One region of the Muricoccus vinaceus genome, then DNA from elsewhere that is predicted to be linked to it. Evidence: riboswitches for the same ligand, from Rfam matches in the RefSeq annotation. Region 1 holds a riboswitch; the other holds the start of a gene.
The links. Region 1 has a riboswitch for thiamine pyrophosphate ahead of thiC (phosphomethylpyrimidine synthase ThiC). Riboswitches for the same ligand answer to the same signal wherever they lie in the genome.

Region 1 (15,354 bases):
CGCGGCGCCGATCCCCAGCGCGAAGCCCAGGGCGGCCCGCTCCCGCCGCCCGCGCCATCCCAGCACCGCCAGCCCCAGGGCGCCCAGCGCCAGCACCGGGCCCTGCACCCAGAGAAGCGGCGCGACCAGGCCCGGCAGGTCGCCGCGCCACTGCGCCCCGGCCCGGAGCCGCGCGGCCTCCACGGGGCCGAAGCCGGCGAGGTGCCAGACCAGGCTCTCGCCGACGTGCCGGCGTTCCAGCGTGTCCCCCACCCGGTTGGAGAAAAGCTGGGCGAGCGTGTCGCGCGCGGCGTCGAGCGCCACCGCGAAGGGCTCGCGCGCCAGGGTCGCGCGGATGATCGTCCCGGCCTCGCCTGCCAGGGCGCGGCCGCCGAATTCCCGTGGCTCACCGGCCCCGTCGCGGTTGATGGGGCTGTCGGGGTCCCAGAGGAGGATGTCGCTCGCCAGCATGTCGCGCGAGCAGCGGCGCGCCGCGCAGGCCCCGGGCCCGTAGGGCGCGAGGGCGCCCCGCGCGGCGCAGAGCGCCCAGCCCGCCTCGGGACAGCGGGCCTCGATCGTTCGGATGGCCGGGCCGTTCGCCACCATGCGCGCCAGGAGGAAGGTGGCGCCGTAGGGGGACAGCGCCGCCCTTCCGTGCCCCACGAAGTTGGTCAGGAGCAGCAGCGCGACCGCCGCCGCCAGGGGTAGCGCCACCCGCGCCGCCGCCCGCCACCCCGCCAGCACCGAGACCACCGCCAGGGTCCCCAGCACGGGCAGGTTCGACAGGTGCGCCGCCGTGCCGGCCGCCGCCAGCAGCCCCAGCCAGGCGGCCTCCCGCCTCGATAGCGCCGCCCGCCCGAAGCCGAGCAGCAGGGCGCAGAGCACGACCGCGGGCGTGAGTGCGTCCGGCATGACCAGGGCGGCGGAGAAGGGCGCCGCCGTCAGCGCGGCAAGGACGGCGCAGAGCAGCAGGTGGCGCCCCGGCCCCGCCCCGCCCCCGAAGGCGCGGGCGGCGAGCCAGAGGAGGTGCGACAACATGAGCCCCTGTGCCAGCACCACCGGCCAGAGGCTGCGGTGCCAGTGCAGGGGGAAGATCAGGGGACCGTAGATCCAGGGCTTGTCCCAGATCATCAGCGGGCCGAGCGTCTGGTGCACGAAGGCGCTGGTGTCGCTGAACACCAGGGGATAGCCCGAAAGAAAGGCGGGCCAGACGAGCATCAGCCCGCCGGCCAGGATCGCGGCGAGGGGCCTCACCCTCGGCGTTCGGCCCAGCCCCTGGCGCGCGCCTCGTCCTCGCCGCGCGCGGCCACCCAGCGCTCGGCGCCGCCCGCGAATTCCTCGCGCTTCCAGAAGGGGGCGCCGGTTTTCAGCCAGTCGATCAGGAAGGCGCAGGCCTCCAGGGCGGCGGTGCGGTGGCGGCTGGCGGCCAGCACCAGCACGATGCCCTCGCCGGGCAGGATGCGGCCCACGCGGTGGATCACGGTGCAGCCCGTCAGCGGCCAGCGCGCGGCGGCCTGGGCGGCGATGCCGGCGATCGCGCGCTCGGTCATGCCCGGGTAGTGTTCCAGCACCAGGGCCTGGAGCCCGTCATCGGCGCGGCAGAGGCCGATGAAGCTGGCGATGCCGCCCACGTCCGCCCGCCCTGCGGAAAGCGCCGCCGTCTCGGCCGCGAGGTCGAAGCCCGCCTCCTGCACGCGGATGGTGGGGACGGCCGTCACCGGCGTTTCGCTCATCCGCCCGTCACCGGCGGGAAGAAGGCGACCTCGTCGCCGGAGGACACGGGATGGTCGGGGCCGCAGAAGTCCTGGTTCACGGCGCAGCGCACCTGCGCGGGATCGGCGAAGGCCTGTGCGTGGCCGGGCGAGCGGGCGGACAGCCAGCGCATCAGCCCGCCCACATCCGTCACCTCCGGCGGCGGGGAAAGGTTCTCCTCGCCGGTGCCCGTCCTTTGCCGGAGCCAGGCGAAGTAGAGGATCTTCATCAGGGCGTCGGCACGACCTGCACGCCGCCCGTCGGTCCGAAGAGCGTGGTGGAGCCGGGCTGCTGGATCGCCGTGCCGCTGGCGCCCCCCGGTTGGGTGTAGGTGGTGATGCCGCCCGTGCCGCCGCCGAGGATCGCCGGCGGCCCGCCGGGCACCGGCACCACGCGCCCGTCCAGGCGACGCGCGGGCGGGGTGGGGGGCTCGCCCTCGGGCACGCCGGCACGCGGCACGGGCGGGGGATCGAGCGGGGGCAGCGCCTGGGCCGAACTGCCGCGGCGCGTGCCCGGCAGCGGCGCGCGGGGATTGGGCGCGGCTTCCGGCGGCACGTAGGGCCCGGGCTGCTCGCTGCGCAGCGGCGGGGAGGAGGGCGGCGCGCCGCGCTGGCGGGCGCGTTCCAGGATGCCGGAGGGCTGCTGGCCCTGGCTGGACACGGCCTCGGGGTTCTGCAGCGTGGCGCGCGGGGCCTCCTGCGCCGGCCAGACGTCGCCGGGCTCGGCCAGCAGGGCCGGCACGCTCTCGGGTGCGCCCATCACGCGGCGGACGGTCAGGCTGTCCGGCGCGCCGATCGGGTCGGTGCGGCCGAAGGGGGCGAAGTCGATGTCGCCGGCGCAGCCCGCCAGGAACAGGCCGGGCAGCAGGACCAGCGGAAGGCGGCGGTGGCGGTGCATGGTCGAGGTCCTCTTCCGATCCGCCCGCCAGCCGCGGGCCATCTGATTCGCCTGGGCAGAGAATGCGCGCCCGGCGCCGTCCTTGCTACCCGGCGGAAAGGCCGGGGTTCCCGCGCCCGCCCGCTACGGGCCGCCGCCAGGGCTCGCGCCCTCGCGCGCGGTGCCGCGGGCGAGGTCCTCGGCGGCGGCGTGGCGCATGCCGGCGGTCATGTAGTCCCATCCCGTCCAGAGGGTGAGGACCGCCGCCACCCAGAGCCCGGCCTCGCCCAGCCAGGAGACGGGCAGGAAGCCCAGGCCGATGGCCCAGGCGCCGCTGTCCCCGGCCACGATGGTGCCGATGGAGCCCATCTGGAAACCGGTCTTCCACTTCGCCAGCCGCGTGACCGGCAGGCCGACGCGCAGCCCCGCCAGGTATTCCCGCAGGCCGGAAACCAGGATTTCCCGCAGCAGGATGACGATGGCCGGCAGCAGTCCGAGCGCCGAGAGCCGCCCCAGGCCCGCCAGCAGCATCAGCGCCGCCCCCACCAGCAGCTTGTCCGCGATGGGGTCCAGCATGCGGCCGAAGGCGCTGAGCGAGTTCCGCTCCCGCGCGATCTTGCCGTCGAAATAGTCCGTGACCGCGGCCGCCGAGAAGACGGCGCAGGCCAGGATGTCCCCGAGCGGGGTGCGCAGGAACATCAGCCCCACCAGCAGCGGGATGGCGGCGATGCGCGAGAGCGTCAGCAGGTTCGGCAGGTCGGTGGGCATACGCGACTCCTTGCGACGACCCCTAACCCAGAACGGCGCCGCGGGGAACGCGGGGCCGGCTCATCCCTCGGCCTCGTGCCCGCGGGCATCCGCGGCCAGGGGAGGGGGAAGGGCGCCCTCCGGCTGGTCGGCGCCTTCCTCGGGCGGTTCGGCCAGCACGGTCACGGGCGCTTCGGGGGTGGCGGCCTTCTTTCCCCTTCCGCGCGGCTTGGTGGCTTCCAGCGGGCCGGTGGTGCCGGGGTGGAAATGCTCATAAACGCGCTTGGCGACCGCCGGGCCGATGCCGGGGCCGTTCCGCAGGTCCTCCAGCGCCGCGTTCCGTACTCCGCGCGCCGAGCCGAAATGGTTCAGCAGCGCGCGCTTGATGGCGGTGCCGACGCCGGGGATGTCGTCCAGCTCGCTCTTGATCAGTGACTTGGAGCGGCCGGCGCGGTGGGTGGTGATGGCGAAGCGGTGCGCCTCGTCCCGCAGGCGCTGGAGGTAGTAGAGCACGGGGTCGCGCGGGGGGAGCTGGATGGGCTCCATGCCCGTGCGGTGGAACCATTCCCGCCCGGCATCGCGGTCCGGGCCCTTGGCGACGGCCACGAGCGGCACGTCGTGGATGCCCATCTCCGTCAGGATGTCGCGTGCGGCGTTGAGCTGGCCGAGGCCACCGTCGATCAGCACCAGGTCCGGCCAGGTGCCGCTCTCGCGCTCCGGGTCCTCCTTCAGGGCGCGGCCGAAGCGGCGCTCGAACACCTCCCGCATCATCGCGAAGTCGTCCCCCCCGCGGGGAGCGTCAGCTCCTCCGCCGCGGGGAGCGTCAGCTCCTCCGCCACGGGGGGCGGCGCGCGCCGCGGCGTCATGGGCCAGGGCACGCACGTCCTCCTGCGCGAGCGGCTCCACGCCCGCCGCGTCGGCGGGGGCCGGGCCGCGGTCCGTGCCGTCCGCCTTGCCGCGCCTGCCCTTCGCCGCCCCGGCGGTGCCGTCGCGGGGGGCGGCGCGGGTGCCGCCCCCCTGGATGGAATACTTGCGGTAGGCATTCTTCAGGAAGCCCGCGGGCCCCGCCACCACCATCACGCCGTAGGCATTGGTGCCCTGGATGTGGCTGTTGTCGTAGATCTCGATCCGCTCCGGCGTGGAGGACAGGTCGAAGACCTTCGCCACGCCCTCCAGAAGCTCCCCCTGGGCGGCGCCCTCGGCCAGCTTGCGCTCCAGGGCCTCGCGCGCGTTGGTCTGGGCATGCTCCACCGCCGCGCGCTTGTCGCCGCGCTTGGGCGTGTGGACCTCCACCTTGCGGTCGGCGCGCAGCGCCAGGGCCTCGGCGACCAGGGCCGCCTCCGGCAGGTCGTGGGAGACGAGCACCAGGGGCGGGGGTGGCAGGTCGTCGTAGAGCTGGCCGAGGAAGGCGGTGATCACCTCGGCCGGCTCGGCATCGGCCCGGATGCCCGAAAGGAAGAAGGGGCGGTTGCCGTTGTTGCGGCCGCCGCGGAAGAAGAAGACCTGCACGCAGGCCTGCCCCGCCGCCTGGTGCAGCGCCACCACGTCGGCGTCGCCCACGTCCTCCATGTTGATGCGGTCGCGGCCCTGCACGTGGGTCAGGCCCCGGATGCGGTCGCGGATGGCGGCGGCGCGCTCGAACTCCAGGCGCTCGGCCGCCTCCTCCATCTCCTTCGCGAGGCGCTTCTGGATGGAGGGCGTCTCGCCCGAGAGGAACTGCACGGCCTCGCGCACCAGCTCCCCGTACTCCTCCCTGGAGACGCGCTCGACGCAGGGGGCTGAGCAGCGGCGGATCTGGTGGAGCAGGCAGGGGCGGGAGCGGCTGTCGAACACCGTGTCGCGGCAGGAGCGCAGCAGGAACACGCGCTGGAGCGCGGTGAGGGTCTGGTTCACCGCCCAGGCGCTGGCGAAGGGGCCCCAGTAGGAGGCGCCCTTGCGCCTCTCGCCGCGGTGCTTCGTGATCTGCGGATAAGGATGATCTTCCGTGATCACCAGCCAGGGATAGGACTTATCGTCGCGCAGCACGATGTTGTAGCGGGGCCGCAGCCGCTTGATGAGGTTCGCCTCCAGCAGCAGCGCCTCGGCCTCGGAGGCCGTGGTGATGACCTCCAGGTGGCGCGTCTCGAACACCATGCGCTTGAGGCGGTCGGGCAGCTTGTGGACCTGCGTGTAGGCATAGACGCGCTTCTTCAGGCTGCGCGCCTTGCCGACGTAAAGGGCGTCTCCCTTGGCATCGAGCATCCGGTAGACCCCCGGGGAGAAGGGCAGGGTGGCGAGCGCCCGTTCGATCACCTCGCGGCCCTCGAGCGGGGCCAGGGGGGTGGTCTGCTCGTTGGAGAAGGCCATCAGGCTTGTTTCCGTTGGGTTTCCCGGGGGCGAATATGGGTTGTCCCCGGAAGCTGTGGATAAGCTTGTGGAGAGACGTGGGGGACAGTGCGCCCAGGCCCGGCCTGCAAGGCTTCGCGACGCACCTGCCCAAAAACGAGGCAGTTAGATAAGTGACTGATTCCCAACGATCTTCCTTGGCAGAATGCTTTCATGATTCGTTCACATTGACCTCTGTCCCGTGCAGGCGCGCGAACGCCGCGTCCGGGCAACGCCAGGGGATGATTTATTTCAAAACAGCGGGAGGGCGTTGACAAAGGGCTGGGCCGGCAGGTCGCGAGCCTCAGCCCCGCCGCCGCTCCACGCTCACGCCGACCGCCCCGACATGGGGAATGATGTCCGGCTTCTCCACCGTCACGCGCACGGATTCCACGCGCGCATCGTCCAGGCAGGCGACGGCGATGCGCTCGGCGAGGGTTTCGGCCAGGCGGGTGTGCCCCTCGGTCGCGACCGCTTCGGCGCGGCGCGCGATGGCGGCGTAGTCCACCACGCGGTCCAGCCGGTCCGGCCCGATCCCGGCCGGCGCGGCGTCGTCGAGCACCAGAAGCTCGATGCCGATGACCACCCTCTGGGGCGCCGCTTCCTCGCGCGCATAGACGCCGAGGCGGGCCTGGACGGTCATGTCGCGCACGAAGACGCGGCGCAGGCCGCGCGCCGCGTCAGGAATGTAAGCCGTCATTCCTCGGGCGCCGCGTTGGCCCGGGCGGGGGACCATTGCAGGTGCTGGCCCCCGTCGAGCGCGATCATCTGTCCGGTGACGGAGGGCAGGGCCAGGAGCGCGACCACGGCCCCGGCCACTTCGTCCGGGCTCGATCCGCGGGCCAGCGGCGTGCTCTCGCACTGGGCCCGGAACTGCTCGGCGGTCTGGCGGCTGCTGGCGATGGTGGGGCCGGGGCCGATGCCGTTGACCCGGATCCGCGGCGCGAGCGCCAGGGCCATGGACTGGGTCATCGCCCAGAGCGCGGCCTTGGAGACGGTGTAGCTGACGAAATGCGGGGTGAGCGACAGCACGCGCTGGTCCAGCAGGTTCACCACCGCCCCTTCCGCCTCCTCCGGCAGGGCGAGGGCCATGGCTTGGGTCAGCACGAAGGGCGCGCGCAGATTGGGCTCCAGGTGGGCGTCCCAGCTTTCCCGCGTGGCGCTGTCCCACTCGTCCCGGTCGAAGCGGGATGCGTTGTTCACCAGCACGCCCACGGGCCCCAGCCGCGCGGTGGCGTCGGGGATGAGCGATTCGACCTGCGCCTCCCGTGACAGGTCGGCGCGGAGCGCCACGGCCTTGCGGCCCATGGCGCGGATGGCGGCCACCACCTCCTCCGCCTCCGCGACGCTGTGGCCATGATGGACCGCGACGTCGAAGCCCGCGCCGGCGAGGCGCAGCGCGATCGCGCGCCCGATGCGCTTCGCCCCGCCGGTGACGAGGGCGGCGCGCGGGATGCCTGGCGGGATCAGGCCTGCGGGAGCTGGATCGGGGGAAATGGACATGCGGGCGGCAGGATGCCGCCAAAACCGAGCGGCGGGGAGGGGGCCGGCCTTCTGCGGTGATCGGCCACCGGTGATCAGCCCCAGTCGAAGGCGGCCATGCTCCGCAGGGCGTCCTCGCGCAGCAGGTCGCCTCGCAGCGCGATGGGCGTCCATCCGGACCGGGCGTTCACCCAGGGCGCCGCCTGGGACAGGTCGGCGTCCAGCAGGCGCTTCGCCCCGGGCACGTCCGTGCCCCGCGCGGCATAGACCACGCGGGGGATGCCGAGCTGGGCGATCACCACCGCGCACATCAGGCAGGGTTCGCAGCTGGTGTAGAGGGTGGTGCCCTCGGGCAGCCTGCCGCTCCGCAGGCGCCGCAGGGCATCGCGGATGGCCACCACCTCCCCATGGGCGGAGGGATCGCGGTCCGCGCGCACCTGGTTGTGCCCCAGGCCGATCACCGCGCCCGCGGCGTCCACGACCACCGCGCCGAACGGGGCCTGCCCGGCGGCGAGGGCGGCCTCGGCCTGCTGCAGGGCCAGGCGCATGAAGCCCTCGTCCGCCGTGTCGTCCATGCCGCGCCTCTCCCCCAGGGCGTGCCGCCCCGCGGGAAACACCCTTGCCGCCCCGTGGATGCGGTGCCATCGGAACTCGCATGGAAAACGCGCCGCACGCCCACGCCACCGGTCCAGTCGGGATCGCCCAGACGGGGCTTGCCGGCAAGCGCGCCCTGATCACCGGCCATCGCGGCGGGATCGGGCGCGCGATCGTGTCGGTGCTGGAGGCCTCGGGCGCCGTGGTGGAGGGGCTGGACCGGCCCGAGCACGACCTGGGCGACATCGGCTCCATCGCATCCGCGGTGGAGGCCGCGGCGGCGCGCATGGGCGGGCTGGACCTGCTGGTGAACAATGCCGGCGACACGATGATCGGCACGCTGATCGACACCCCGCTGGCCGAGGCCGAGCGGATCATGCGGATCAACTGGCTGGCGCCCTTCGCGGTGATGCAGGCGGCGCTGCCGCACCTGCTGCGCCAGGGCGGGGCGGTGGTGAACATCGCCTCCGACCAGGCGCTGATCGGCAAGCCGGCCTCGGCGGCCTATGGGGCCTCCAAGGCGGCGCTGGCGCAGATGACGCGGGCGGCGGCGCTGGACTTCGCGGCGCCAAAGGAAGGAAAGGGCGTGCGCTTCAACGCTGTCGCCCCCGGCAGCACGGACACGGCCATGCTGCGCGCGGTGATCGCCGACCTCGCCGCCCGCGATCCCTCCCGCCCCCCGGCCAGCGAGGCCGCCTATACCGAGGCCGTGCCGCAGCGCCGCTTCGCCGACCCGCTGGAGATCGCGGCGGTGGTGGCCTTCCTGCTCTCGGACCATGCAAGCTTCGTCACCGGCACCGTCATGCCGGTGGATGGCGGAACCACCGCCGCATGATGGAGGACAACATGGGCGCGGTTCTCGTCACCGGCGGCACGCGGGGCATCGGGCTGGCCTGCGCGCGGCTGCTGGCCGCCCGGGGGCGGACGGTGATCGCCGCAGCGCGGCGCCCCGCCGCCGAGCCCCTGGCGGACGGCATCCGGCACATCCCCTGCGACGTGACCGACCCCGCCTCCGTCCGGGCGCTGTTCGCGGCGGCCGGGCCGGTCGATGCCGTGGTGCTGGCGGCGGGGGTTGCCGGCGGCGACCCGCCCGCGGCGGACGAGGAGCACTGGCGCCGGATCATCGCCTCCAACCTCGACGGCGCCTGGCGCTGCGCCGAGGCGGCGGCGCCCGGGCTGCCGGACAGGCGGGGGCGGATCGTGTTCCTCGCCTCCGTGCTGGGGCTGCGGGCCGTGCCGGACCAGGTGGCCTATTCCGCCGCCAAGCACGGGGTGATCGGGCTGATGAAGGCGCTCGCGCTGCGGCTTGCGCCGCGCGGCATCACGGTGAACGCCCTCTGCCCGGGCTGGGTGGACACCGAGATGGCGCGCGCGCGCTGGGGAGAGCTGGGCATGACGGCCGCGGAGGCCGCCGCCGGCACGCCGACGCGCCGCATCACCGCGGCGGCCGAGGTGGCGGAGATGGCGGCCTATCTTCTCTCCCCGGCGGCGGGGAACGTCACGGGGCAGGCGATCGCGCTGGATGGCGGGGCGGGTCTTTGATCGCTTGACAATGCGAACCCCCCGGGCCGAGGCTGCGCGCCTCACCAGGGGTGTCCCGACAAGGGGCTGAGATACTGCTGGCCGGTCCCGTATGGGGGGCAGCGCAGTGACCCGTCGAACCTGATCCAGTTCATGCTGGCGTAGGGACGGTGCGGAAGCCTGCGGCCCCCCTTGGCGACGTCCTGTCGCCCATCGTGACCGTCCTCCTCCAATCCCCCCATGCGGCGCTGGATCCTTTCCGGAGGGGCTTGCCCGCATGTCCATCGAGACCACCAGCCGGCCGGCCGCGGCTGGCGTGCCCAGCGTCACCACCGGGCCGCTGCCCGCTTCCGCCAAGGTGTTCAGGCCCGGCATCCGGCACCCGCAGCTTCGCGTGCCGATGCGGGAGATCGCGCTCCATCCGAGCGCGGGCGAGCCGTCTGTCACGGTCTATGACGCCTCCGGCCCCTATACCGATCCCGCGGCCGGGATCGCGATCGAGCGCGGCCTGCCCCGCCACCGCCGCGCCTGGTGCGAGGCCACGGGCGACGTTGAGGCCTATGACGGGCGCGACCTGAAGCCCGAGGACAACGGCTTCGCCTCCGCCGACCGCCTCACCCCCGCCTTCCCGGTGCGCCACCGTCCGCTGCGCGCAAAGGACGGCAAGGCCGTGACGCAGCTCGCCTATGCCCGCGCCGGGATCATCACGCCGGAGATGGAATACGTCGCCATCCGCGAGAACCTTGGCCGCGCCCAGGCCCGCGCGGCCATGGCGCGCGACGGCGAGGATTTCGGCGCGGCCATCCCCGACCACGTGACGCCCGAATTCGTGCGGGAGGAGGTCGCGCGCGGCCGGGCCATCATCCCCGCCAACATCAACCACCCGGAGCTGGAGCCGATGATCATCGGCCGCAACTTCCTGGTGAAGATCAACGCCAACATCGGCAACTCCGCCGTCACCTCCTCCATGGCGGAGGAGGTGGAGAAGATGGTCTGGGCCATCCGCTGGGGCGCGGACACGGTCATGGACCTCTCCACGGGGCGCAACATCCACAACATCCGCGACTGGATCCTGCGCAACGCGCCGATCCCCATCGGCACGGTGCCCCTGTATCAGGCGCTGGAGAAGGTCGGCGGCATCGCGGAGGACCTGACCTGGGAGGTTTTTCGCGACACGCTCGTCGAGCAGGCCGAGCAGGGCGTGGACTACTTCACCATCCATGCCGGCGTGCGCCTCGCCCATGTGCCGCTGAGCGCGAGCCGCGTGACGGGCATCGTCTCCCGCGGCGGCTCCATCATGGCGAAGTGGTGTCTGCACCATCACCGCGAGAGCTTCCTTTACGAGCATTTCGAGGAGATCTGCGACATCTGCCGCGCCTATGACGTCTCCTTCTCCCTCGGCGACGGCCTGCGCCCCGGCTCCATCGCGGACGCCAACGACGCCGCGCAGTTCGCGGAGCTGGAGACGCTGGGCGAGCTGACCCAGGTGGCCTGGGCCAGGGACTGCCAGGTGATGATCGAGGGTCCGGGCCACGTGCCCATGCACAAGATCAAGGCCAACATGGACAAGCAGCTCGCCACCTGCGGGGAGGCGCCCTTCTACACGCTCGGGCCGCTGACCACCGACATCGCGCCGGGCTACGACCACATCACCTCGGGGATCGGCGCCGCCATGATCGGCTGGTTCGGCTGCGCCATGCTCTGCTACGTCACGCCGAAGGAGCATCTCGGCCTGCCGGACCGGGACGACGTGAAGACCGGCGTCATCACCTACCGCATCGCGGCCCATGCGGCGGACCTCGCCAAGGGCCACCCGGCCGCGCGGCTGCGCGACGACGCCCTGTCCCGCGCCCGCTTCGAGTTCCGCTGGGAGGACCAGTTCAACCTTTCGCTCGATCCCGACACCGCCCGGTCCTTCCATGACGAGACCCTGCCGAAGGAGGCGCACAAGACCGCGCATTTCTGCTCCATGTGCGGGCCGAAGTTCTGCTCCATGCGCATCTCCCACGACATCCGGGCGGAGGCGCAGAAGGAGGGGATGGAGGCCATGGCCGCCAGGTTCCGCGAAGGCGGGACGCTCTACGTGCCCCTGGGGGAGGGTGCCGCGGACTGAGCGGCGCGGCGGCGGGTTGCATCGCCCGCCGCCTTCCGCTTCGTTTCTGGCCGCAGGAAACGTCCAGGAAGCCGGTCCATGCCCATCCATCGCCGCGCGCTGCTGCCCCTCCTGGCCGCCCCGCTGCTCACGCCCTGCGCGGCGCGGGCGCAGGGGGCCTGGCCCGACCGGCCGCTGCGCCTGATCCTGCCCTATACCCCCGGCGGCGGCACGGATGCGGTGGCGCGGGCGCTGGGCACCCGGCTGAGCGCCGCGCTCGGCCAGCCCGGGGAAGCGGGCCGTTTCCCCGTGGTGGTGGAGAACCGGCCGGGCGCGGGCGGCAACCTGGCGACCGAGCTGGTCGCGGGGGCGCGCCCCGACGGCTACACGCTGCTGATGGGGAACCAGGGGCCGATCTCGGTGAACCCCACCCTGTTCGGGCGCAACCTGAAGGTGAACCCCCAGACCGCGCTCGATCCCGTGGCCATGGTGGCGGAAACCCCGCTGGTGCTGGTGGCCGGCCCCGGAACCCGCGCCACCACGCTCGCGGAGCTGATCGCGGAGGCGCGGGAGAAAAAGGGGCAGATGAACTACGCCTCCCCCGGCAACGGCGCGGCGGGGCACCTGGCCATGGCGCTGCTTCTCCAGCAGGCGGGGGTGGAGGCCACCCATGTGCCCTTCCGGGGCGCCGCGCCGGGGCTGACGGATGTCGCGGCCGGGGTGGTGGCGGCCATGATCAGCACCCTGCCCTCGGTGGCCGGGCTGGTGCAGGGCGGCGTGCTGCGCGCCCTGGCCGTGACCGTGGACAAGCCCGTGGAATCGCTGCCCGGCGTGCCCACCGTGGCCGAAACCCTGCCGGGCTACCGCGCCACCGCCTGGTACGGGATCCTGGTCCCTCACGGCACGCCCGAGCCCATCCGGGCGCGGCTGGAGGCGGCCATCCTCGGCAGCCTGGACTCGCCCGAGCTGGTGTCCAGCCTCGGCAAGGAGGGAGCGGTGCCCTACCCCATGCCGGGCGAGGCGTTCGGACGCTTCATCGCCACCGAGCGGGCGCGCTGGGCGCCGGTGATCCAGGCCGCGGGCATCACCGCGGACTGACGCACCGCCGGCTCCCTTCGCCGCCCGCGCTTTTCCAATTCGCGCAGGGGCTTGGCGCGCACGGCTGAAACGCCGCTTTCACGTCGATTTCCTGCCGCGCGGGGCGGAATGAGGGGGTTCCCGAAGTTGCGAGCGGCGCGCGACCGGGCTAGACCGGCCGCCGATGGACGGCACCACGACCGCACCAGCCCCCGCCGCCCCCGCCGTCTCGGCGGATGTGTCAAAGGGCCCGCTCCCCCTCTACCGCGCCCGCGTGGCGGCGGGAGCCCTGCGCGCGGACCCCGCCCAGGCGCATGCCGCCGAGACCTTGCAGGACCTCTGGCGCCGGCTTCGCGGCTACGACCCGCGCCCGGAGGCCAAGGAGGAGCCGGGGCTGCTGGCCCGCTTCTTCCGCCGCAAGCCCGTGGACGACCAGCCGGGCGGCCCGCCGCTGGGCCTCTACCTCGTCGGCGAGGTCGGGCGCGGCAAGTCCATGCTGATGGACCTGTTCTTCGAGACGGCGGACGTGCCGCGCAAGCGGCGCGAGCACTTCCACGCCTTCATGCAGACCAGCCACCGGCGCATCCACGAGTGGCGCCGGGCCCATGGCGACGCCGCCGACCCGATCCCGCCGCTGGCCGACCGCATCGTGGCCGAGGCCGCGCTGCTCTGCTTCGACGAGTTCCAGGTCCACGACATCGTGGACGCGATGCTGCTGGGGCGGCTCTTCGAGGCGCTGTTCGCGCGGGGCGTTGTGGTGGTCGCCACCTCCAACACGGCGCCCGCCGACCTGTTCAAGGGCAAGCCGGGGCGCGACGCCTTTCTGCCCTTCATCGCGATGATCCAGAAGCGGCTGGAGGTGCTGCACCTTTCGGCGCTTCAGGATTACCGGCGCGACCGCATCCGGGGCCTGCCGACCTGGCACACCCCTCTGGACGGCCGCGCCGAGCGCGCCCTCGACGCGGCCTTCCGCGAGTTGAGCGGCGTCGCCCATGGCGAGCCCTGCTCGCTCACCGTGCTCGGCCGCAAGGTGGAGGTCCCGCAGCACCATCGCGGGGTCGCGCGGGCCGACTTCGACACGCTCTGCGGGGCCTATCTCGGCGCCGCGGACTTCCTGGCGATCGCCACCCACTTCCACACGCTCGTGCTGGACGGCGTGCCAAGGCTGGGGCCGGAGAACTATGACCGGGCCCGCCGCTTCGTGACGCTCATCGACACGCTTTACGAGCACCGCTGCAAGCTGGTCGCCTCGGCCGAGGCCGTGCCCGACCAGCTCTACGAGAAGGGCGAGGGGGCGGCGATCTTCCAGCGCACCGCCTCCCGCCTCATGGAAATGCAGAGCCAGGAATACCTGGCCCTGCCGCATCTGACGTAACGGCTGGCCCGGGAATTGCTCGGCGCGTGCCTGAGGGGGCAGGGCGCCGGGTGGGGATCCGGGGCCGGTTCTTTGGGGGAAAAAACCATGCTGCGTTCCTTTGCCATCGCGCTCGGTGCGGTTGCCGTGCTCGCCGCCGCCCATCCGGCGGAAGCGGCCCGCCAGGGCGAGGCGCGATCCAAGGCCACCCGCGCCGCCGAGCCGGCCCGCGCCGCCGCGCGCCCCGCCAATGCCCGCCCGGCCAATGCGCGCGCCGCCGTTGCCGCCGCGCGCCGCCCCGAGGCCGCCCCGCGTGGCCGCGCCGCGGCCCAGCCCGGCCGCCAGCGCGCCGCCTCGGCCGCGACCGGCCGCCCGGTCTTCTCGGTGCGGGCGGGCAGCCGCCAGCAGGCGCTGCGCTACGCCGACCGGCGCTCGGGCGCGGTGCAGGCCCGGCCGGGGCTGCGCTTCGTGGGGCTGTTCTCCACCCCCGCCGCCGCCGCTTCCCTGCCCGCGCGCTCTGGCAAGTACGGCAAGGCCGCCTATTCCATGAGCCGCGAGGACGCCGACGAGCCCCGCAGCACCGGCCGCATGGGCGTGTGGCATGCCGGCCTGCCCGCCGCCGACGGCGAGCAGATGGATTGCCCCACCGGCACCATGGCGGTGCTGGCCCGCGGCCATTCCGACACCTTCCGCTGCATGCCCATGTGATCCGGACCGTCTCCGGATCAGGGGAAGGGGCGGGGTGCCGGAGGGCGCCCCGCCCCTTTCCGTTGCGGGCCCGCCTTGCCCCTCCGGGCATCCGGGTCTAATGCCTGCCCGCCTTTCTCGCAGTCGCGAGACTCCTCCTCGAAGGAACCCCCCATGGCCCGCAAGAAGATCGCGCTCATCGGCGCCGGCAACATCGGCGGCACGCTCGCCCACCTGATCGGCCTGAAGGAGCTCGGCGACGTCGTGCTCTTCGACGTCTTCGGGGGGGTGGCTGCCGGCAAGGCGCTGGACATCATGCAGTCCTCCCCCGTGGACGACTTCGACAGCGCCATGTCCGGCGGGTCCGACTACTCGGCCATCGCGGGCGCGGACGTGGTCATCGTCACCGCCGGCTTCCCGCGCATGCCCGGCATGAGCCGGGACGACCTGCTGACCAAGAACGCCGGCGTGATGGGCCAGGTGGCCGAGGGCATCAAGAACTACGCCCCGGACGCCTTCGTGATCTGCATCACCAACCCGCTCGACGTCATGGTCTGGGCGCTCCAGCAGAAGTCCGGCCTGCCGGCGCACAAGGTGGTCGGCATGGCCGGCGTGCTCGACAGCGCCCGCTTCCGCCTGTTCCTGGCGCAGGAGTTCAACGTCTCGGTTGAGGACGTGACGGCCTTCGTGCTGGGCGGCCACGGCGACACCATGGTGCCGCTGACGCGCTACTCCACCGTCGCCGGCATCCCCGTGCCGGACCTGATCAAGATGGGCTGGACCACGCAGGAGAAGATCGACGCGATCGTGAACCGCACGGCGAACGGCG
Region 2 (15,354 bases), on a different contig from region 1:
CGGATAGTTCCAGGGCCCGAGGATCAGCACGGCCCCCTTGGGCTCCATCCGCAGCGCCGCGCGCCCCGGCAGATGGAACCACCGCGCCCCCACGCGCCGCTCCCCCGCCCAGCGCGAGAGACGGCGCAGGCACAGCGCGATCTCCTGCCGCACCAGCATGATCTCGGAGGTCCAGCCCTCGAAGGCCGACTTGCCGAGATCCGCCGCCAGCGCCTCCAGAACCTCTCCCTCCATCGCCTCCAACCCGTCCCGCAGCGCCTCCAGCGCGGCGCGGCGGGCGGGCAGGGGGGGTGCGCCGGTCGCGACATGCGCGCGCGCGGCATCCAGAAGGGCGGGGGCGTCAACCATGCGCCGCTCTAGCAGGACCGCCGCGGCGTGGCACGCCCGGGGGCACCCGCGCCGCGCGCAGCAACGGTCTGTCTAGTCGGCGCCCCGCGCCCCGGCAGGCACCCCATCCGGCCCGGCCTCCGCGGGGCGCGCCACCATCAGCCGGTTCGTATAGGCGTCGAGATGCGCCGGCAGGGCCGCCGCCACCGGCGCGTAGCGGAAGGCAAACACCGGCAGCAGCGAGTACTGCACCTGCAGGATCAGCCGCGGCATGGCCCGGGGCGGCGTTCCCATGTGGATGCCGTGCGTGTCCGCCAGAAAGGTCGTGCCCGCCCGCCCCGTCACGGTCCGGATGCTTCCCGCCCCGTAGGCCCGCTCGGCGGCCCCCAGTTCGAAGGGCCTGGCCCGCAGGTCCGCGGCGGTCTTGTGGGACCCCAGCACATAGACGTGCGGGCCATCCTCCGGCCCGACATCGGTCAGGTAGACGAACAGCTTCAGGAAACGCCAGTCATCGGGATCGCGGTGAAGGAGCTGCGTCTGGTCCGGCCGCGCGGACAAGGAGCCGACGGCCTGCCCGGACGAAGGGAATGACCAGCGCACCCCCAGGCTGGAGATGGTCGGCACGCAGCCGAGATAACCGGCGGCGATCCGCAGGACGTCCGGCGCGTTGATCGCCTCCATCAGCCCGGGGCAGGCCACCACGGTATGAAGCGGATAGGCCGCCATGCCCGTGCCGGGCGGCAGGTCCTCGAGCGCCATCGGCTGCCCGCCCGGCCCGATCAGGCGCTGGCGCCGGAAGAAATCCAGCATCGACCGGATCGCATCGGCCGGCAGAAGGTCCTCGGTCGTCGCCAGCCCCTCGGCGTCCAGCCCTGCCAGGGCAGCCGCCACGCAAGCTCCGGCCGGCCCTCCCGGTCCCGCGCCGTGGCGCATCCGGATCGCCGCCGCGAGGCCCCGGGACACCGTGCCCCTGAGGCCGCGCGGCGTTACCAGGCGCTGGAGGTAGTAGGGCACGGCACTGCGCCAGGAGAACCCGTGGCCAGGGCGAAGCTGCGCGTAGCCAATCATCGGAACCGCTTCCCGCAACGCGAGGCATCGTCCGGTCCATCCTGGATCCGGATCGTTCGCTTCTGGTACCGATCATAGCCGCCTATCCGCCCGGGTGCGGCAGCGAACAAACCCTCCGCGACCCGGTCACGGGAAGGTGTAGCGGAGTTTCGGAACGGTGGTTCCCGGCTGGGCAATGCGGAGGCGCGGTCCTCCCGGGTGCCTCACCGCCGGGCGAGCCACTCCACCAGCTTCCCCCGCAGCCAGATCTCGCTCGGGTCCTGGTCCACCGCCAGCCGCCAGGCCATGTGCGTCATCGCCTCCGGGCAGGGAAAGGGCGGCGGGTCCGCCACCAGCCGCGACAGCGTCCCCAGGGCCGCCATCGCCTCCAGCGCCCCTTCGGGCACCAGGCACAGCATGTCCGAGCCCGACAGCGCCGCCGGCATCAGCCCAAAGTCCGGCACGCCCATCACCACGTGCCGACGGCGCCCGAGCCTCGCCAGCGCCTCGTCCGCGAAGCCCGTCAGGTCGCCCCTTGGCGTCACCAGCAGGTGCGGCCGCTCGCAATAGCTGTCGAGGTCCACCGGCCCCGGCGAATCCCGGTCCCGCACCACCCGCCAGCCGTCGCGCCGGAGCACGCGCTGCTTGCTGGCCGCCGGCAGGTCGGTCACCAGCCCCAGCACGGTGTTCGCCTCCCGCGAGGCCAGCAGGTGCGGGATGTTGCGGTAGTTCGCCGTGCGGATGATGAACTGGCAGTGCGGCGCCGCCTCGCGCAGCAGCGGCACCACCGGCACCATGGCCATGCCGATATCCGCGCTCATGCCAATGCGGAAGGTGCGGATATCGGTGGCGGGGTCGAAGGGAATGGCGCCGGCCACGGCCCCCGCCATGCCGGTCAGCGCCGGCCCCAACTGCTCCATCAAGGCCTCAGCCCGCGGCGTCGGCTCCAGCACGCGCCCGTTCCGGATGAACAGCTCATCATGGAAGAAGGCCCGGAGCCGCCCGAGGGCCGAGGAGGTCGCCGGCTGAGACAGGAACAGGCTCTCCCCCGCCCGCGTCACGCTGCGCTCGCGCATCAGGGCGGCGAACACCGGCAGCAGGTTCAGGTCGAACTGCCGCAGCCCCACCTCGTCCGGGCGTCGCTGCATTGTCCTCTCCTTCGGGAAGGTTCCATCCACCGCGCGAATGGCAGGCATCCATGCCGTGAAGTGGGAGAAGGCCGCCAGCGGCCCATATGAGGTGACAAGACGACGATATGTCTCGCCGCCATTCACACGGAATATAAAATAATGTCTGCCTCCATGTTCACCAAGACCCTTCGCACCCTCGGCCTCGCGGTTGCCCTCTGCGGCGCGCTCGTTTCCTCGAACGCCTTTGCCGCCCGTACCGTCTGGACCGTGGACGGCGTGATGACCGTGCCCGACGCGCCCGCCGCCTCCGCCAGCCGCACCCCGCTCGCCGACACCAACCGCTCCCCCGCCCAGAATTTCCTGGAGCTGAGCGGCGCCACCGGCGGCGGCGGCCAGCACTCCTGACCGCTGGCGCGGCTTCCGCGCCGCGCTGAAGACGAAAGGGGCCGCCGGCACTGCCGGCGGCCCCTTTCCGCGTCAGGCCGCCGCGCTCACCCGCGCCGGAGGTTCCACAGATACGGGTTCGGTCCCTGCAACACGCCCGAAAGGTCCGAGCGGAACGCGGTCTTCAGCACGAACAGGCCGCTGGGCGCGAAGCCCACATGCTCCCAGGCCGAGCGCTGCACGGCCGCGAAGGCCTCGGCCTGCGCCGCCGCATCGGACGCATAGAGCCACCTCTCGATCCCCGCCTCCGTGGCGGGATCGGACGGCCAGCCGAACCAGGCCGTCGGCCCGTCGCCCCGGATGCCCGAATTCACCGCCGGATTGGCGATGGAGGCCGACGGGAAGTTGGTGGGGTAGATGCTCCAGCCCCCGTGCGACGCATCCTCGCGCGAGTTCCGGCGGGACAGCATCGCCGCCCAGTCCATCTCCTGCAGGTCCACCTCGAAGCCGAGCTGCCGGCACACATCCGCCGCCAGGCGCCCCTGCGGCGCCACCGCCGCGAAGTCGGTGGGGTTGATCACCACCACCTTCGCCCCTTCCGCCCCCGCGGCCCGGATGGCGGCCCGCGCCTTCGCGATGTCGCGCGGCGGGCTTGGGAACTCCTCCACCCCCGGCAGGGTGCAGGGAAACAGCGCATGGCATTCCCGCCAGTCGCCGGGCGCCGCCACCGCCGCCATGTGGTCGGGCTGGCTGATGCAGTCCCTGACCGCGCGGCGCACCTCCACCTTGTCGAAGGGCGCGTGCAGGTGGTTGAACCGGATCACGCCCAGAAAGCCCGTGGGGTCGTAGATCTGCGTGCGGATGTTCCGGTCCCGCGCCATCAGCGGCAGCAGGTCGGGCAGGGGATACTCCACCCAGTCCACCTCGCCCCGCTGCAAGGCCGCTCCCGCCGTCGCCCCGTCCGGGATGATGTGCCACTCCAGCCGGTCGAAGTTCACGCGCTTGCCGCCCGAGGCTCCCTCCGCCGCCTCGTCGCGCGGCCGGTAGGCCTCGTTGCGCGCATAGGCGACGAAGCTGCCCGGGTTGAACTCGCCGGCCACGAACTTCCAGGGCCCGCTGCCCACCATCTCCGGCACGGGCCTGTCGGGCGCCGTCGCCGCCAGCCGCTCGGGCATGATGAAGGGCGGCACGCCGGCGGGCTTGCCCAGCGCATAGAGCATCGCCGGGAAGGGCCGGTTCAGCCGGATCGTCAGCGTGCGGTCATCGGGCGCTCCCCATTCCGCCACCGCCTTCGCAAGGATCTGCCCGAACAGGTCCCGCACGCACCAGCGCTTCAGGCTCGCCACGCAATCCCTGGACAGAACCGGCGCGCCGTCATGGAAGCGCAGGCCGTCCCGCAGCCTGATGGTCCAGCGCAACCCGTCCGCGCTCACCTCGTGCCCGGCCGCCATCTGCGGGTGGATGTTCAGCTTCGCGTCGGTCGCGAACAGCACGTCGAACACGCAGAAGCCGTGCGTGGTGCTGATGGTCGCGTTCTGAACGATCGGGTCCAGCGCCGTCAGCGCCGCCTGCGGCACGAAGCGCAGGGTCCGGGCGCGCGCCGGCTGCGCGAGCGCGGGATGCGCCAGGGGCAGGGCGAGTGGCAGCGCCCCGGCGGCGCGTGTCAGCAGGGAACGGCGGTGCATCCTGTTTTCCTCCAGCCCGCCCGGGAAGGGCAGGGGAGGGGGAGCACCGGAGCGGCCACGTGCGCGCGAACGCCCCGCCGGCCGCGAAGGCCGGAAGCGGGCGGTTCCGCACGAGGCGGGCGCGTGGTCCTCATGGTGCACCGATCCCTACGCCGGTCCGAACCGGGTCAGGTTCCAGGGGTCGCGGGTTGCCCCGCCTCTCAGCCCGAAATGGGCTCCCCCCGGTGTCCTCGGGCGGTATGGAAGCGCCGTGGAACCGGCGCAAGTCCGGGCGCCGCCAAGCCTGCGTGATGCGCGCCACCACCGCGCGTCACGCGGCGGGCACCGCACTGCCGCACCGGGCGCGGCCGCCCGCGCGCCTCAGTTCAGCAGCTGCCCCGGCGGCGGACCCGCATCGAAGGCCGACAGGTCCAGCCCCGTGCTCCGCCGTCCGGCCGGCGAGCCCCGGCGCTTGCGTCCCGCCTCCCGCATCGACCCGGGCCGCGCGATGCTCTCCGCCGCCACCCGCTCCAGCCCTTCGTTCACCACCGCCGGCAGAACCGGGCCGGGCGCCAGCACGGGGGTGGCCGGCAGCACCGGCCGGATCATCGCCGACACCACGCTGAACCCCCGCAGGTCCCGCACGAGCGACACATAGGCCTGCGCCCAGAACACGGAGCCATCCCCCCGGACATACCGCTTGGCCAGGCTGAACGGCTCGTCGTGCAGCCGCAGCCGCTCCAGCAGCTGGCGGCTCGCGGGCCAGTCGTCGGGATGGGTCAGCGCCTCGATCGTGCGCCCCACCAGGGCCGCGGGCTCATAGCCCAGCAGCTCGCACAGCGTGCGGTCCACCTGCGTCAGGCGGCCTTCCTCGTCGCTCAGGGCCAGGCCGAAGCAGAGGTCGATCAATCCGGTGATCCCGCTGAATGCACGTTGCCGCCTCTTCGATCACTGCGGACGTGAGAACGCCGGACAAAGCGTCAAGTCATTCGTGTGTTCCTGCCTTCGAAACAATCTCGTCACCGCCTCGCGGAAAACCAGGAAGCACCCTCCGCCGGCCCGCAGGGAACCCGCGCCCCGCGCCCCGGTTATCGCCCCGCAGGCCACCGCCCACCCCCGAGGAAGAACCCCCATGCCCCGCATTCCCGGCGCCGTCGTCGTCATCGCAGGCGCCTCCAGCGGCATCGGCCGCGCCACCGCCCAGCTTCTCGCCCGGCGCGGCGCCCATCTCGTCCTCGCCTCCCGCCGCCCCGACACGCTGGAGGTCGTGCGCGCCGAGTGCGAGCGCCTGGGCGCCGAGGCCATCGCCTTCCCCACCGACGTCACCGACGCCTTCGCCGTGCGCCAGCTCGCCGAGGCCGCCCGCATCCGCTTCGGCCGCATCGACGTCTGGATCAACAACGCCGGCATCGGCGCCATCGGCCCCTTCGAGGAGGTGCCGGTCGAGGCCCATGCCCGCACGGTCCAGACCAACCTGATGGGCGGCATCCACGGCGCCCATGCCGTGTTGCCGCTGTTCAAGCGGCAGGGCCACGGCGTGCTGGTCAACACCCTCTCGATCGGCTCCTGGGTGCCCACACCCTTCGCCGCCTCCTATGCCGCCTCCAAGGCCGGTGCCCGCGCCTTCTCGGAATCCCTGCGCGCCGAGCTCCAGGACCGGCCGGAGATCCATGTCTGCGACGTCTTCCCGGCCGTGGTGGACACGCCGGGCCTCCATCACGGCGCCAACCACTCCGGCCACCGGATCGAGGTCGGCGGCCCCGTCACCTCCCCCTTCACGGTGGCGGAAACCATCGCCGGCCTGATCGAGAACCCGCGCAACGCCGCCCCGGTCGGCGCCTCCGCCTGGGCCATGCGCATGGTGTCCACCCTCGCGCCCACGCCGATCCGCTGGGCCATGGGAAAGGTGATGCGCCGCGGCCTCGGAAAGGCCCCCAAGGCCGCGCCGACGGATGGCAACCTCTTCACGGCGCCCACGGATCATGGCGTGTATGGCGGCCTGCGGAAGGAAGCGGCCGTCCGGATTCCCCCCAAGGCCTGGTGGGCCGCGGCCGGGATCATCGGCTTCTGGTTCGTCCGCAGGCGCTGAACCCCGAACCCCGAACCCCGAAAGGACCCCCGCGTGGAGATCGACATCCCCGAGGTGCGCGCCGAGGTCGAGGCCGCCTTCGCCCGCTACGAGCAGGCGCTGATCACCAACGACGTGCCCGTGCTGGAGGAACTCTTCCGCGACGCCCCGCAGACCATCCGCTACGGCGCCGCCGAGAACCTCTACGGCATGGACGAGATCCGCGCCTTCCGCCGCGCCCGCCCCCCGGTGGGCCTGATGCGCAGCCTGTCGCGCACCGTCATCACCACCTACGGCCGCGACTTCGCCACCGCCAACACGATGTTCCACCGCGACGGCATGGCCGGGAAGGTCGGCCGCCAGAGCCAGGCCTGGGCCCGCTTCCCCGAGGGCTGGCGGGTGGTCTCGGCGCATGTGAGCGTGATCGCCGGGGGCTGACCCGGCCGGCCCATCCCCGCACCAGCAGGGCGATGGGCCGCCACCTCAGCGCCCCGGCCCCTCCCAGACGCCGCCCGCCTCGTCGGCCAGGCCGATCCCCGTCCAGGCCCGCTGGACCGCTGCCACGAAGCCGGGATGCCCGTCGCGCTCCAGCCGCCGGAAGCTGCGCTCCAGCAGCCGCGCGCCGCCCCTGGCATAGAGCCGCCACCCCACGATCCCGATCTGCGCCCCGATCACCGCCAGCACCGGGTCCTCCCGTGCCTGGCGCAGCGCCACCACGTCCGCGTGCTCCGGATTGTCCATCTCGGCCTGCACGTCGCGGAAGATCTGCTGCATCAGCCGCTCGAATTCCTCCGGCGGCGGCGGCGGCGGGGGAGGCGGCTGTTCCTCGCGCCACTGCCGGTGCGCCCGCGCCAGCCGGCCGAGGATCGCCTCCTCCGCCCCCACATCGCTCATGCCGACCTCCTCCAGCCCCGCCGCGCGGGACGGGGCACCCGCGGCCCCGTCCCGCGTCCCCGCGCTACGTCGCGGCCACGGTCCGCTGGGTCTGCACCCCCAGCCCCTCGATCCCCAGCCGCATCACCTGCCCCGGCCGCAGATAAACCGGCGGCTTCATCCCCAGCCCCACGCCCGGCGGGGTGCCCGTGGTGATGATGTCCCCCGGATGCAGCGTCACGAAGCGCGACACATAGGAAACCAGCGTCCGCACGTCGAAGATCATCGTGCGCGTGGAGCCGTCCTGCATCCGCCTGCCGTCCAGCTCCAGCCACATGGCGAGGTCCTGCGGGTCGGGCACCTCGTCCGCCGTCACCAGCCAGGGCCCCACCGGGCCGTAGCCGTCGGCGCTCTTGCCCTTGTCCCAGGTGCCGCCACGCTCGAGCTGCCATTCCCGCTCGGACACGTCGTTGCACACCGCGTAGCCCGCCACGTGGTCCAGCGCCGCTCCCTCGGAAACCCGCCGCGCGGTGGTCCCGATCACGATGGCCAGCTCCACCTCCCAGTCGCTCTTCTGGCTGTCGGGGGGAATGGCGATCTCGTCGTCCGGCCCCGCCAGCGTGTTCAGCGACTTCAGGAAGATGATGGGCTCCTTGGGCACCGCCGCCCCGCTTTCCGCGGCGTGGTCGGCGTAGTTCAGCCCGATCGCGACGAAGTTCCGCGTCCCCCCGACCGGCGGCCCCAGCCGCACCCCCGCCTCCACGGCGGGCAGGGCCGAGGGGTCCAGCGCCGCCAGCCGCGCGATCCCCGCCCGGGAGAGCACCTCTCCCGACAGGTCGGGCACCACGCCCGAAAGGTCGCGGATCACCCCCTGCGCGTCCAGCATCCCGGGTTTCTCGGCGCCCGGGGCACCGTATCGCAGCAGCTTCATGGTTTCTCTTTCCCGCGTTTCGTCCGGGGCGCGCGGTTCACCAACGCGCGCCCATAACCCCGTCGCCCGCTTCTTTCGCTTGGCCGGGCCCGCCCGGCAAGCGCGGCGCTCAGCCGAAGCTTTCCTCGAGGAACACCTGCACCGTCTGGAACAGCGCGCCGCGGTTGCGTTCCAGCATCATCGTGTGCGTGCCCTCCGCCAGGATCGTCAGCCGCTTGCCCGGCGAGTTCACCATCTGCGGGAACAGCGTGTTGGCCATGGAGGGCGGCGTGTCCCGGTCCCATTCCCCCAGCACCAGCAGCGCCGGCACCGTCACCTTCGCCGGGTCGTAGAAGGGCTTCGCCGCATCCCAGTGGTCCCGGATGTCCTGCAACACGCCGTTCGGCGCGCGCAGCACGGAGGGCACCTGGCGCGATCCCTCCGGGTCGGTCGCGAAGGTCGTGTCCGCCCAGTGCTCGAACCAGCCCGGCGGGATCAGCGCGGCCCGCTTGTTGTCCGGCACCCCCGCCAGCCACCGCTCGCGCGCCTGCGCCCGCGTCACGGTGCGATAGGGCTGCAGGGGCCCCTCGGGCACGGGCACCGCCCCGCGGTTGGCCGGATCGCGCAGCCAGAGCGGCGCGTAAAGCACCACCCGGTCCACCAGCCCCGGATTGTCCGCGGCGAAGCGCGCCACCAGCGACGTGCCCCAGGACCAGCCGATCAGCCCGGTCCTGGTCACGCCCCGGGCCTCGCGGATGTGCTTCAGCGCCGCGGCGATGTCGGCCACCGCCTGCTCGCCCCGCGTCGGCGGCGTGCCCACTTCCCCCGCCGGGCGGGTGGAGCGCCCATAGCCCGCGAGATCCAGGCTCCACACGTCGAAGCCCCGCCCGGCCATGTAGTCCATCCACGACACGCCCGAAAGCGCGAGGTCGAAGGCCGTGCTGGCCGGATAGGTCGCGCCGTGGACGCAAAGCACCACCCGGTCGGGCCGGGCCGCCGCCGCCGCCTCCGGCCGCTTGTTGCGCAGGTAGATCTGCGTTCCGGGCTGCGAGCCCGCGATCAGGACCTCGTCCATCACAACCCCCGCGGGCTGGGCCGCGGCCGGCAGGGCCAGGGCCGCCGCCCCGATCAAAGGACTCGCCATAACAACGCGGCGCTGCATCGTGCTTTCTCCTGGACCATTCCGCCCCGCCAGCGCGGCGCGCGGCGCATGACACACCAAACCGCCGAGGTGGCCAACCTGGGGCCGCCAACCTGGGGAGATCGCCTGCGCCGCCCCAGATGGGGGCCATGAACAGCAGAACGTCCGAAGCGGCAGAATGGCGGAGGGAAGCCTGGGCCACCCTCGTCCTCGCCTGGCCCCTGGCCCTCACCAACCTTTCGCAGATGGCCCTCCTGGCCACCGATGCCGCCTTCCTCGGCCACCTTTCCACCGAGGCACTGGCCGCCGTTACCCTGTCCGGCACCCTGTTCTGGACCATGCTCTCACCCGGTTTCGGCCTGTCCTTCGCCGCCGCGGCCATGCTCGCGCAGGAGCGGGGGCGCCGCGTCGGCCATGCGCGCGCCATGCGCCGCACGCTGCGCGCCGGCCTCTGGGGCGCGGTGCTGGCGGCCATCCCCGGCATGCTGCTGCTCTGGCAGGGCGGCGCCGTGCTGCGCGCCCTGGGCCAGGATCCCGCCCTGGCCGAGGAAGCGCAGCGCTTCATGCGCGCTGTGCTCTGGGGCATCCCCTTCTTCGGCATGTTCCTCACCCTGCGCGGCCTCATGGCGGCGCTGGACCGGCCCTGGCCGCCGCTGGTCATCGGCGTGCTGGCCGTGCCGCTGAACGCCGTCCTCGGCTGGGCGCTGATCTTCGGCCATCTCGGCCTGCCCGCGCTGGGGGTGCAGGGCGCGGGCATCGCCGGCGCCGTGGCGGACACCTTCATGTTCGCGGCGCTGGTCCTCTTCGTGCTGCGCGACCGGCGCCTCCGCCGCTACCGCTTCTTCGGCCGCCTCTGGCGCCTGGATGCCGCCCGCCTCGTCAAGCTCCTGCGCCTGGGCCTGCCCATCTCCGCCCAGATGCTGCTGGAAATCGGGCTGTTCAGCGCGGTGGGGCTGGTGATGGGCGCCTTCGGTGCCCGGGCGGTGGCAGCCCACGCCGTCGCGCTCCAGATCGCCTCCACCACCTTCGCCATCCCGCTGGGCCTGGGGCAGGCCGCGACCACCCGCGTGGGCCTGGCCATCGGCGCCGGCCGGCCGCGCGCGGCCTGGCGCGCCGGCTGGGCGGCCATCCTGCTGTCCACGGCCTTCATGGCCCCCATGGCGGCCCTGATGCTGCTGGCGCCCGAAGCCCTGGTCGCCCTCTTCCTCGACCCGGCCAACCCCGGAGGTCCGGAAACAGCGGCGCTCGCCGCCACCCTCCTGTTCCTGGCGGGCCTGTTCCAGCTCAGCGACGGCGTGCAGGTGGTCGGCGCCGGCGCGCTGCGCGGCCTGCACGACACCCGCGTGCCCATGCTGATCGCCGCCGGGGGCTACTGGGCCCTGGGCTTCAGCGCCGCCCTGGCGCTCGCCTTCCCCGCCGGGTTCGGCCCCGCCGGCATCTGGGCCGGCCTCGTCATCGGCCTGCTCGGCGTCGCCGGCGCCATGAGCTGGCGCTGGGCAGGCCTGTCGCGCCGGGGCGGCTTGACGCCGCGCGCGCGCCTTGCCCCCATCGCCCCATGAGCACCGCCCCCATCTGGAAGAAACCCGCGAGCGCGGAGGAGGCGACCGAGCGCCTCGCCAGCAGCGCCTCCGGCCACCTCGGCCTCCGGATCACGGAGATCGGCCCGGATTTCCTCCGCGGCGCGATGGTGCTGGACCACCGTCACGTCCAGCCCTGGCGCGTCCTGCACGGCGGCATCTCGCTGGTCGTCTCGGAAACGCTGGGCAGCGTCGGTGCCTTCCTGGCCAGCCCCGAGGGCTTCCACGTCGTGGGCATCGAGATCAACGCCAACCACCTGGCCCCCGTGCCGGAGGGACAGGAGATCACGGCGGAGTGCCGCCCCCTGCACACCGGCCGCTCCACCCAGGTCTGGCAAACCGAGATCCGCCGCCCCGACGGCCGCCTGGCCTGCGTCTCCCGCATCACCTGCGCCGTGCTGCCCGACTGATCCGCCCGGCTGATCGGCCGCACGGATCTGGGCAGTGACCTGCCGGACCGATCCCGTTACGATCGGTTGCGTCCCGCCGCGCTCGGGAAACCCTGTTCGCGCCAGGATGCTCTTCCCGGATCATCCGGAAAACGGAGACGCCACGATGCGCAGATCGCTGTTCCTCGCCACCGCGCTTTCGCTGCCCCTGGCCCTGGCGGCCTCGGGCCTGGCCCTGGCCCAGCCCGCCCCGGCCGACTCCGCGCCGCCCCAGGCCCAGGCACCCGTTCCGTCCCCGCCGCCGCCCGGCCCCCGCGGCCCCAGCATGGGAGGCCCCGGCATGGGAGGCCCCGGCATGGGAGGCTCCGGCATGGGAGGCTCCGGCATGGCCGGCCCCGGGATGCCCGGCCCTGGGATGCCCGGTTCCGGCCCGCGCGGCCCCGGCATGATGGAGGCCCACGGCCCCATGCGCGGGTGGCACCGCGGCCCGCCGCCCTCCCGCGCCGCGAGCTTCCACTTCCAGCGCGACGATGCCGAGATCCACATCCACTGCGCAGAGGGCGAGCCCACCCGCGCCTGCGTGGACGCCGCCGCCGTGCTGCTGGACAAGCTCGGCGCCATGCCCTCGCGCTGAACCCCACAGCGGAACGGAAAGGGCGGTCCGATCCCGCCCATCGCGCCCGCTCACGCGAAGATCAGGTACGCCAGCCGCAACAGCCGCTACTGAGGCTCCGAACCAACCGGAGTTCCAGGCATCATCATGCTGTCCCGTCCCGGCCTGCTCCTCGCGTGCCTCGCCCTCGCCGCCGTCCCCGCCCGCGGGGGCGCCACGGCCGGGGAAAGCAACCAGGCAGGCGGCTCCCCCGACGGCCTCCGCTGGGATGGCCCGGAGCCCACCCTCCAGCTCGGCGACGGCGCCTTCACGCTGCGCCCGACGCTCCGCCTGGATGCCGATGCCGGCTCCTTCTTCGGCCAGGACCAGCCGGGCGGCTTCCGCAGCGGCGTGAACATGCGGCGCGCCCGGCTGGGCGCTCAGGGCACCCTTTTGCGGGACTTCTCCTACGCCTTCACCTGGGAGCTCGGCGGCTCCGCGCCCAACGACTACAGCGAGTTCTACGAGGCCCAGATCGCCTATACCGCCCTGCCGGGCGCCACCATCCGCGCGGGCGCCTTCCAGCTGCAGCACCTGCCCGACTATGCCGGCTCCTCCTTCGACCTGCCCTTCCTGGAGCGCGCGGCGATCAGCAACGTCGTGGCCTCGCTCGCCTCCGGCAGCACGCGCCTGGCCGCAGGCATCGAGGGCAACGGCGCCATCGGCACGGCTGGCGCCCGCTGGAACGCCAGCGGCTACGTCACCGGCGGCGTGGCCTCCACCCCCGACGACGAACGCCAGCGCGGCCTCGTCGGGCGCGCCGTGGTCCTGGCGGTGGACAGCCCCGCCCTGCAGCTCCAGTTCGGCCTCGATGCCGCGGCGCAGTTCCACCCGGGCACCAGCCCCGGCGCGGAAAGCATCCGCCTGCGCGACTACCCGGAACTGCGCGTGGACAGCCGCCGCTTCCTGGACAGCGGCACGGTCCGCGCCGATGGCGCCTGGGCCGCGGGCCCCGAACTCTCCGCCCGCTTCGGCCCGCTCTATGTCGAAGGCCTCTGGCAGCGCGTGGCGGTCGATGCCGTCTCCGGCCCCGATCCGCGCCACGAGGGCTGGTACGTCCAGGCCCTTTATCCCCTGTCCGGCCCGCCCCGCCAGCGCTCGGAGTCCAGCGCCACCTGGAAGCGCCCGAAAGCCGAGGGACCGCTCGGCAGCCTCGAACTCGGCGCCCGCTACAGCACCGTGGACCTGCGCGAGGGATCGCGCGGCGCGCGCCAGTCGATCTGGACCGTGGCGCTGAACTGGTATCCCACCGACCGCCTGCGGCTCGCCGCCCAGTACCAGAACGGCACGACCGCCCTGTCCGGGTCGGGCGGAGGCCCGGAGAACCGGAACTTCCAGGCCATCGGCCTCCGCGCCGCCTTCAACCTTTGAGGGCGGCGCGAAACGCTCAGCAGCCGCCGGGCACGGCTTCCAGCGTTTCCAGCCGCCCGTTCACCGAGAACTCGCCGAAGTCCATGTTCAGCTCGTCCGCCACGCCATTGGCATAGTAGCGCAGCCCCACCTCGTAGTCCGGCGAGGCCGCGCCCCCGCCATTGCTGTCCTTGCCGAAGAAGGCGATCCGCATCCGCCCGCTCTCCTGCCCGCCCAGCAGCGGGAAGCGCGGCTGCGCGTCGCCCTCGCGCCGCCAGGGGGAGATGATCGTGGTGCTCTCCTGCGACCCGTCCTCGCTGGTGCCATCCATCAGCGGCACGTTCAGGATGCGCTCCGCCGCCCGCGCCGCCCCGATCGCCCGGATGGTGTGGGCCATCGGCAGCAGCGTCCCCGCCGGCAGCCTCTCCTGGGCCGGCTTGGGCTGCTCGTAATTCGCCACCCCCGAGCCATCGGGCTGGAGCACCGCCTCGCCGGTGATGCGGTTGCTCACCGCGCCCCCGGTCATCTGCGTCATGGAGAAGCGCAGCCGCCGCCCGTCCTTGCTTTCCCAGGTGGCGTAGTCGGAGGCCGTCTCGATCGCCTGCCCGTCCCGGTCCTGCAGCCGCATGGACAGCCGCTGCCGGCTCGCCCAGCCGTCGCAGGCATCCAGCACCTCGAACAACATCACGCCCTCGGCGCGGGCGATGTCCGAACTGTCGCGCGACTTGTCGAAGGTCAGGCGATAGGCCCCGCGGTGAGGCACCATCGCCTCCGACCCCGGCAGGGCGGCCGGGGCCTGGGCCGCCCCGGGTGCCGCCGCGGGTGCGGGCTGGGCGGGGGCCGGCCCCGCGAGCGCAAGGGCCGCCCCCAGCGCGAGGACGGGGGCGGTGGTGACGGCGAGAAGAGAGCGCAGGCGCATCGAGGTGCCTTTCCGGTTCACGCGCTGACTTAGGTGCTCTTGGCCGCCGTTGCACCCTGCGTGACAGCCGCGCCCTGCTCGCCCGCATTCGCGGCGGGGGAGGGGGCCTTGGCCGCCCCCTTGGCCGGCGGCACGTCGGGCTTCAGGAACAGCTCCCTCCACCGCCCCGGCTCGATGGCGGCCGGAGCCCCCATCATCAGGTCCTCCGCCTGCTGGTTCAGCGGGAACAGCGTGACCTCGCGGATGTTCGGCTCGTCGGCCAGAAGCATCACCATCCGGTCGATCCCCGGCGCGGAGCCCCCGTGCGGCGGCGCGCCGTAGCGGAAGGCGTTCAGCATGCCGCCGAAGCGCGCCTCCACCTCGTCCGCTGAATAGCCGGCGATCTCGAAGGCGCGGATCATGATGTCCGGCCGGTGGTTGCGGATCGCCCCCGAGGAAAGCTCGATCCCGTTGCACACGATGTCGTACTGGAAAGCCTTGATATCCAACGGGTTCATGGAGTTCAGCGCCTCCAGTCCCCCCTGCGGCATCGAGAAGGGGTTGTGCGAGAAGTCGATCCCGCCCGGCTTCTCCTCGTTCTCCTCGTACATCGGGAAATCGACGATCCAGCAGAAGCGGAAGGCGTTCTCCTCGATCAGGCCCAGCTCGTTGCCCAGCCGCGTCCGCACCGCGCCCGCGAACTTCTGCGCGTCCTCCTTCTTGCCGGCGGCGAAGAACACCGCATCCCCCGGCTGCAAGCCGCAGGCGGCGCGGATCGCCTCCACGCGGTCGGCCTCCAGGTTCTTCGCGATCGGTCCCTTGGCGCCGTCCTGCGCGAACTGGATGTAGCCCAGCCCGCCCGCGCCCTCGGCCCGCGCCCACTCGTTCAGCTTGTCGAAGAAGCCGCGCGGCTTGTCCGCGGCGCCGGGCGCCGGAATGGCCCG

Region 2: it holds a riboswitch for thiamine pyrophosphate, as region 1 does, so the genes downstream of both, ACFFIC_RS08035 (ABC transporter substrate-binding protein) here and thiC (phosphomethylpyrimidine synthase ThiC) in region 1, are expected to answer to the same signal.

What each region holds. Positions count from the first base shown of each region.
Region 1 is NZ_JBHLVZ010000002.1:714,900-730,253, reverse strand. It holds gene ACFFIC_RS05230 (hypothetical protein) at 1-1,233, opposite strand, end outside; gene ACFFIC_RS05225 (molybdenum cofactor biosynthesis protein MoaE) at 1,230-1,712, opposite strand; gene moaD (molybdopterin converting factor subunit 1) at 1,709-1,960, opposite strand; gene ACFFIC_RS05215 (hypothetical protein) at 1,960-2,628, opposite strand; gene pgsA (CDP-diacylglycerol--glycerol-3-phosphate 3-phosphatidyltransferase) at 2,752-3,375, opposite strand; partial or broken gene uvrC (excinuclease ABC subunit UvrC) at 3,604-5,700, opposite strand; gene folB (dihydroneopterin aldolase) at 6,023-6,418, opposite strand; gene ACFFIC_RS05195 (SDR family oxidoreductase) at 6,415-7,221, opposite strand; gene ACFFIC_RS05190 (nucleoside deaminase) at 7,296-7,775, opposite strand; gene ACFFIC_RS05185 (SDR family NAD(P)-dependent oxidoreductase) at 7,856-8,629, shown strand; gene ACFFIC_RS05180 (SDR family NAD(P)-dependent oxidoreductase) at 8,626-9,336, shown strand; TPP riboswitch at 9,373-9,501, shown strand; gene thiC (phosphomethylpyrimidine synthase ThiC) at 9,593-11,428, shown strand; gene ACFFIC_RS05170 (Bug family tripartite tricarboxylate transporter substrate binding protein) at 11,507-12,505, shown strand; gene zapE (cell division protein ZapE) at 12,669-13,859, shown strand; gene ACFFIC_RS05160 (hypothetical protein) at 13,947-14,546, shown strand; gene mdh (malate dehydrogenase) at 14,700-15,354, shown strand, end outside.
Region 2 is NZ_JBHLVZ010000005.1:323,967-339,320, reverse strand. It holds gene ACFFIC_RS08055 (aldehyde dehydrogenase family protein) at 1-348, opposite strand, end outside; gene ACFFIC_RS08050 (phytanoyl-CoA dioxygenase family protein) at 421-1,395, opposite strand; gene ACFFIC_RS08045 (LysR substrate-binding domain-containing protein) at 1,599-2,522, opposite strand; gene ACFFIC_RS08040 (hypothetical protein) at 2,664-2,909, shown strand; gene ACFFIC_RS08035 (ABC transporter substrate-binding protein) at 2,996-4,573, opposite strand; TPP riboswitch at 4,700-4,805, opposite strand; gene ACFFIC_RS08030 (PAS domain S-box protein) at 4,934-5,461, opposite strand; gene ACFFIC_RS08025 (SDR family oxidoreductase) at 5,685-6,641, shown strand; gene hpxZ (oxalurate catabolism protein HpxZ) at 6,675-7,058, shown strand; gene ACFFIC_RS08015 (hypothetical protein) at 7,104-7,514, opposite strand; gene ACFFIC_RS08010 (fumarylacetoacetate hydrolase family protein) at 7,579-8,424, opposite strand; gene ACFFIC_RS08005 (alpha/beta hydrolase) at 8,534-9,565, opposite strand; gene ACFFIC_RS08000 (MATE family efflux transporter) at 9,694-11,103, shown strand; gene ACFFIC_RS07995 (PaaI family thioesterase) at 11,100-11,531, shown strand; gene ACFFIC_RS07990 (hypothetical protein) at 11,677-12,144, shown strand; gene ACFFIC_RS07985 (OprO/OprP family phosphate-selective porin) at 12,271-13,533, shown strand; gene ACFFIC_RS07980 (EipB family protein) at 13,550-14,431, opposite strand; gene aspS (aspartate--tRNA ligase) at 14,461-15,354, opposite strand, start outside.